Linked DNA regions of Alkalinema sp. FACHB-956. The protein of the gene in region 2 interacts with the protein of the main gene of each other region in a pairwise test. Links are inferred from orthologs where the notes say so. Each region holds a gene or a part of one and is shown on either strand. Other genes may lie near its edges.

What was found.
Region 1: the proteins of H6G21_RS08880 (region 2) and def interact in binary tests that used the Escherichia coli proteins (3 or more experiments, as listed by UniProt). The link is inferred for Alkalinema sp. FACHB-956 from one-to-one orthologs.

The regions. Positions count from the first base shown.
Region 1 is NZ_JACJRC010000014.1:58,417-62,628, reverse strand. The notes cover bases 783-3,710. They hold def (peptide deformylase), read right to left. Parts: upstream 2,568-3,710; coding sequence 1,998-2,567; downstream 783-1,997. Other genes in these bases: H6G21_RS15410 (ABC transporter permease), read left to right, coding at 2,925-3,710; H6G21_RS15420 (hypothetical protein), read right to left, coding at 1,683-1,880; H6G21_RS15425 (PrsW family glutamic-type intramembrane protease), read right to left, coding at 783-1,356. Outside these bases: more of H6G21_RS15425, read right to left, coding at 1-782; more of H6G21_RS15410, read left to right, coding at 3,711-3,824; H6G21_RS15405 (LCP family protein), read right to left, coding at 3,971-4,212. UniProt on the Escherichia coli protein: Removes the formyl group from the N-terminal Met of newly synthesized proteins. Requires at least a dipeptide for an efficient rate of reaction. N-terminal L-methionine is a prerequisite for activity but the enzyme has broad specificity at other positions.
Region 2 is NZ_JACJRC010000005.1:185,436-188,260, forward strand. It holds H6G21_RS08880 (aspartate-semialdehyde dehydrogenase), read right to left. Parts: upstream 2,018-2,825; coding sequence 983-2,017; downstream 1-982. Other genes in the region: dapA (4-hydroxy-tetrahydrodipicolinate synthase), read right to left, coding at 1-768; tig (trigger factor), read left to right, coding at 2,708-2,825.

The sequences.
Region 1 (4,212 bases), on a different replicon or contig from region 2:
AGACAGAGCGCGGGCCTTCAGAATGGCGGCTCCTAACCAAGCGTAGGACAGTAGACCCACCAGTACAAGGCCCAAGGGATTCACCGTTCCCAAGGTATTCCATAGCGCATGTAGCCCTGCGGCGGTGAGATACCCAATCCCTAAAGTTAACCAGGCCCGATCGGGTTTGAGGATACTGAGACCGATCGCATATCCCAGATATCCACTGTAGGCCACATGGCCAGAAATGGAACCCAAAAGCCGGGGAATCAGTAGGTGTAACCCTTGAAGCTGACTGATATCACCATTGGCTTGCGTGGCAGTGTATTCAACGATCGCAGGAACATATTGCCCAAGGGTTTCAAGGAGCGTAAATCCGATCGCCGAGGCCGCCCCCAGCAAAATGCCATCCAAGGGTTCTCGAATGCCAAAACGATCGCGCCAACTGTTCGATCGGGGATAGCCAATCAGACACAGCAGGATCAGGGGAAGGGCCTTAATCAACTCTTCCATTAACCCCGCCCCAAAGAACATACGGGTTAACAAACTGAAGAAGCCAATGGATTCTCCCGCTGCTGGTACCTGTCCCGGTAAGATGTTCCGGAAAATGACGGTGAACAATGGCAGAATTGGGCTTCGCAGAATCCCGATCGTCAATACAGCCGTGCCAAATAAAATCACCCAGGATTTGGTTTTGCCACAGAGCCGATAGACGACAAAATAGGCTGCAAAAGCTAAATAATTGGCCAACACAAAGTTGAAGGCCAGGGGTCGGCCCACGGTGACAAACAGGGTGACAACCGCTGCGATCGTGACTAAGGCGGGCAAGACATAGGCTTTTTGAGTAATTTCTAGCCCTGTAGAGAAAATTGGGAAGAGCTGGGTTAGCGTGACAGCATTACTCTTGAGGGAGGCACCGGAGTTGGGACTGGACGGAGCTTCGATCGCGGCAACGGGCAAATTAGCTGCTGGGTGAACGGATCCTCGATGGGAGACGGGCTCCGATAGTTGAGTAGCAGGATATTCAAATCGAAATTCTGGCCCCTGCTGCCCTAGGATAATGCGATCTCCAGGATGTAGAGTTTGGCAGCCCACAACACGGTGGCCGTTGACATAGGTTCCATTGGAACTGTTGAGATCACAAATCCACCAACTCGGCACCACGCCAGGCTCAGCAGCGGTGGGCCGAATTTCCGCATGGTACCGCGAGACGGTTCCATACAGAGAGGAATCAATTACAATTTGACACCTTGGATCCCGACCGATCGTAATGGACTCAGCAGAATCAATGGGATAGAGAGGTTGGCGTTCCTGGTGGGCACCAGTGGCATGCATCTGCCTGAGCAATGGGAGTGGGAGATGGTCATCGCCAGTCATGGGTGCTCCAGAAAAGCCCTGGGTAACTGGAAAGATGATGAGAAAACATGCTCTGCATCACCGGATACCATAGGGAGCTTGGGTTAAATGTCTTGAACACATTTTATAAGTTCCTGCTCCCATATTTATGAGGGATCTTTCCCCTTAATCTGGAATCGTTCTTCAACCATTGCGGCTGACTATCAGAGAAAAATGCCCAGTCTTTCCGGTGAACTGGGCGCAATCTAGGGTAGAACCTATTAAAACCTATGAAATTGAGTGAAATTGAGCAATTTTATCCAATTGATTTTATCCAATGGAGGGATTGGATAAACTGAGCTCAAACATTAGAAATTGGCCCGAGCGTCCTTAACCGCAGCCAGAAAAGCAATTACGGTGACAGGAAGACTGCCAATCAGGATCGCAGTCGTGGCCGCTTGGCCCCACTGGGGTATCCCAGAAGACAATTCAAAAACGCACCCTACCGCCGCGATCGCCGCAACACAGGAAATTGCCAGAAATAGACCACTCTTAGGCGTTAGCACAGGGAAACTCGCTTCTAAATAAATCACTTTACAAATTACAACTACTCTGACAGGACTGCCAATACAGCCCTGAACCATGGGGGACTCACTTCAGGAAGCGGTCACTGTTCGGTTACCTTAAGCAACTGGCTTTACCGCTTTGGCTGAAAATCCTTTTTTCGTTAACTCTTGGCCCAGAACTAGTTGATTATCAACGCGATCGACAAACAGCACGCCATTTAAGTGGTCAATCTCGTGCTGGATCACCCGTGCCAATAACCCGTCAGTTTGCAAAGTTTGTAATCGACCAAACTCATCTTTAAAGGTCACTTCGATCGCTTCAGGCCGATCCACGTCCATGTAAACACCGGGAACGCTCAGGCATCCTTCTTGCTCGCGGCAGACATCTTGGCTGACCCGCTTAATTGCGGGGTTGATCAGCACCATCGGAGGTTGCTTAGGATCATCGGGTTCAATATCCACCACAATGATTTGCTTGTGAATGCCTACTTGGGGCGCTGCAAGGCCAATCCCATTTTCGCTATACATGGTTTGCAGCATCTTGCGTGCAATGTCCCGCACTTCTTCATCCACCTTAGCGACTCGTTTAGCGGGCTGACGCAGCACCCGATCGCCCAAATGGTGAACTTCTAAGGGGGGTTTTTTGAGCTTAACTTTTTCGACAGCGATCGTGGATGTGGTACTCATGGGTGGTCAACTTACCCCAGAAATGATCTTGCTTACACCAATCAATCGGATTCAATTAAATCGGATTCAATCCGGATTAGTTTTATCTTAGCGGGTGTTTGAGCGTCGTTACCAGTGATCGGCCTACAATCCTGACCAATCTGGATCAACCTTCCTATAATGGCAGGCGGTAGCTGTCCAGGAAAAGTATGGGTTCGCTGTCCAGGAAAAGCATGGGTTCCAATCCCTGCTCCATCAGCCAGACTGACCTGTTTACTGACCTGTTTACTGACCTGTTTACAGCTTGCATGAAGCTGCTTGTGGGAAGCTGCTTGCTACTTGTCATCTCCCCATGGTTTTACTCACCGCTATATCTCTATGCTGCGATCGCTGACCAAATTGGACTATATCCTACGAGAAACCTGGCTAGGACTAAGGCGGGGGGGATGGATGAACTGGGCTGCCATCAGCACAGTTACCGTTTTATTGTTTCTCTTTGGCCTGAGTTTACAGACTAGCTGGCAGGTCGGACAGTTTCTTAATCAATTTGGCAATCAACTGGAGGTGACGGCCTTCCTGGAAACAGGGATTGCCGCCAAGGATATTCAGCCGATCGTCCAGAAACTGCCTGACGTGTCAAAGGTCGAGACGATCGGCAAGGAGCAAGCCTGGGCAGACCTGGTCAAAGAGTTGGGCATGACGGATTTGCAAGGGGCGACTCAACAGTTATCCGGAAATCCTCTAGTGGATGAATTACGGGTACAGGCTAAGTCAGCACCCACCGTTGCCACCGTTGCCGCCGCCCTGAAGCAGGTCAAGGGGGTGGAAACGGTGCAGTATGCAGGCGAAGCCGTCAAACAGGTGGCGGATTTGAACCGGGGCTTAGGGTGGATCAATTTAGGGGTAACAGGATTTTTAACCATCAGCGCGATCGCGGTGATTACGACTACTCTGCGCTTAGTAATTGCTGCACGGCGACAGGAAATTGAAGTGATGCGTCTTGTGGGAGCCACCCGTGCCTGGATTTATTTGCCCTTCATGCTGCAAGGAGTTGCCTTCGGCTTGGTAGGAGCAGCTACAGCTTGGATCTTGATCCACGGACTGCAACGATCGCTGACTCAGTTTTTAGTCCAGCAGGGAGACTTACTGCAAAGTTTGTTGTTACAAAATACGCCCTGGCAAGTGTGGCTCCTCCCCGTGATCCTATTGGGATTCGGCAGTACGATCGGGGTGCTGGGCAGCTTACTTGCAGTGCGGAACCTGGGACTACGGTCTTGACAATCCCCCCAGCATGGCGGATAGGGTATTTCGCGAAAATCGATAAAATGCAAGGCCAACGACTGGACTCGTTGAATCACCTCCAGCCGTTGGCCACGACCGTTAGGAACAATCGTCTGAATATTGCCTAAATACAGACATCTGTCCTACTTTTTAGAAGCTTGGGTGGAATCCTTCCCTAACTGAATCGTTACATCGGATTCAATATCACCAGTATTTTCGATGCGGACTTCCCCAAATCCTAACGCTTTGCGTATGGCTTCTGCCTGCTGACTATCTCCCCGCTGGGCCACAATCCGAGTCACACTGAGCGACTCATTCCAAGGTTGACCAATCCCCACATCCCCATACCCCGACTTTTGCAACTGTTTTACCACTGACTGGGCGG
Region 2 (2,825 bases):
TTTCACAAGGATTGGATTCGTGGTTAGAAAGAGGGCTTTACATAGCGGTAAAAGCTGAATATGCAAGTCTCTTGCCACCGTAGTGTTGCCTCGCTCAAATGCTTGGATCATTTGTTGCAACTGATTACCCGCGACATGACTGGCCACACTAACTACTCCGCATCCCCCCACTGCCAAAATCGGCAACGTGAGCGAATCATCCCCGGAGTAAATCAAAAACTCTGGGGGAGTTAACCGCCGAACTTGACTAACTTGATCAAGATTCCCACTTGCCTCCTTTATAGCAACAATATTGGAAATTTCGGCTAGACGGGCCACAGTTTCCGGCAACAAATTTTGACTGGTACGTCCTGGAACGTTGTACAGCATGATGGGCAAGTCTGGAGCCGCCTCAGCGATCGCTCGAAAATGCTGATACAACCCATCCTGTGGGGGCTTGTTGTAGTAGGGAACCACTTGCAGCGATCCATCCAACCCCAAGGCTTGGGCTTTTTGGGTAGCCGCGATCGCCTCCTGCGTGGAGTTGGATCCCGTGCCTGCCATGACCTTAGCTTTACCGGCCACTGCAGATTGAATCACTCGAAATAGCTCGAACTCCTCATCCCAACTCAAGGTCGGGGATTCCCCCGTCGTTCCGCAGACAACTAGCGTGTCACTACCGTTGTCCGCTAGATGGATTGCGAGTTTCTCTGCGATCGCATAATCGACCCGCCCCTCTGTATCAAAGGGGGTAATCATTGCTGTCAAGATCCGTCCAAAATTCACCACACCCGAATTTCACTCCTTGTTATTTGCCGTGAGTTATTTGCCGTGAGTTATTTGCCGTGAGTTCCCTACAGTCATCCTAGGGGGATGCATCCATGGAGCCTTGGCCCCTTTCAAAAACAACCCGCAGTCTGACCTAATCCAGCCCTTAGGTCATTCATCAATGAGGTCTCTGCATTAATCCTGACAAAATTTGCCATTGAGTCCACTTGTCCCCTTAAGCAGCAACAGCCGGTTTCAACCAACTTTTCTCCACGAGCAACTCGGCAATTTGCACGGCATTGAGGGCGGCACCTTTGCGAATTTGATCCCCGCAGAGCCATACTTCTAAACCATTTGGATTGGAAATGTCCTGACGAATCCGGCCAACAAGGACATCATCTTTCCCACTAGCATCCATCGGCATCGGGAAATAATTCTTCTCCCAGTCTTCTACCAGTTCAACTCCGGGAGCCTGACGGACTAATTCGCGGGCTTTTTCCACATCGAAGGGGCGATCGAACTCCAGGTTCAGTGCCTCAGAGTGGGCACGGAGCACCGGAACTCGCACACAGGTCGCTGTAATCCGCAGGTCAGACGCACCAAAGATTTTGCGGGTCTCGTTGACCATTTTCATTTCTTCTTCGCAGTAGCCGTTGTCGCCCAACTTTGAGTTATGGGGGAACAAATTGAAGGCTAAGGGGTAAGGCAAAATTTCTGGGGTGGGAGTTTCTCCATTAAGGATAGCCTGGGATTGGACTCTAACCTCTTCCATGGCCCGCGCGCCCGCACCACTCGCGGACTGGTAGGTGGCTGCAACAATCCGCCGGATGGGCTGCACCTGATGGAGGGGGTAAATCGCCACGGACATGAGAATCGTGGTGCAGTTGGGGTTAGCAATCACGCCCCTGTGGTTCCTAGCCGCCTCAGGATTCACCTCCGGCACAACTAAAGGAATCTCGGGTACCATGCGAAAGGCACTGGAATTGTCGATCATGACTGCGCCTGCTTCGACAATGCGATCGACCCAAGCTTTGGAAATGGAAGCCCCGGCAGAGGCAAGAACAATGTCAACTCCCTTAAAGGAGTCCTCATTGACGGCTTCAACTAAAATATTTTGACCTTGAAAAGGTAAAGTCACTCCTGCAGAGCGGGGAGATGCCAGCAATTTTAATTCCGAGATGGGAAACTGCCGCTCCTCCAACAGGGCCAGAAGCTCTGTTCCCACTGCACCTGTCGCGCCTAGGATGGCGACGCGATACGACTGACTCAAACCGAACCTCCTACAATCGAACCGTTTCTAGGGAAAACTTTTAATCTCAAACCCTGACTATTAATCTCAAAAATAGTGAGGAATCTCAAAAATCCAGTGAGTCTAAAATCCAGTGAGCCTAGAATCAACTGATTACAATCTTGACCCAAGCCCTTCTTACCGAATATTACCAATCTAATTACTGACTCTAAAAAATAATTGAACAACTGACCTCAAGGGGAAATCTCTATACTCCTTAAGTTTTGCGATCGTCCTTAACATAAGCCTCCCGAGGAGAGTTTCACAGGACCGCATCGGATCATTATCAAGAATTGCACGACCAAAGGACTCCCTCACGAGATTCATTCTTGCCCCTTACTTGATACCTCTTTCAGGTGCAGCCAGTTCTTCTCCTCAGCTCTTTTCCAATGCTCAGGTATTGCTCTAATGCTTCAGAAACCCATAGCTTCAGGAACCCATAGGTTGAACTTCCAGCAATGTGAAGTTAAAAGCTCCTAGGCCAGTAATTATACTTACTATTCAATTGAGTTTTCTGAATTCTATCGAACTTTCCGGATCACCCAGCACAAATTTTGTGATCGATTTCGAATTAATTTGTCGCAAAAATCCACAGAGTAAGTGAACGATCGCGCACACCAATGAGTTAGTATAGCTTACTGCGAAGCAGTGAATCTAGAGTTTTTACACGCGATGAAAGTAACCCAGGAAAAGCTACCCGCCAGCCAAATTGGCTTGGAGATTGAGATCCCGGCGGAAATGACCAAGAAAGCCTACGAGGCGACCATTCAAAAGTTCATGCGCCAAGCCA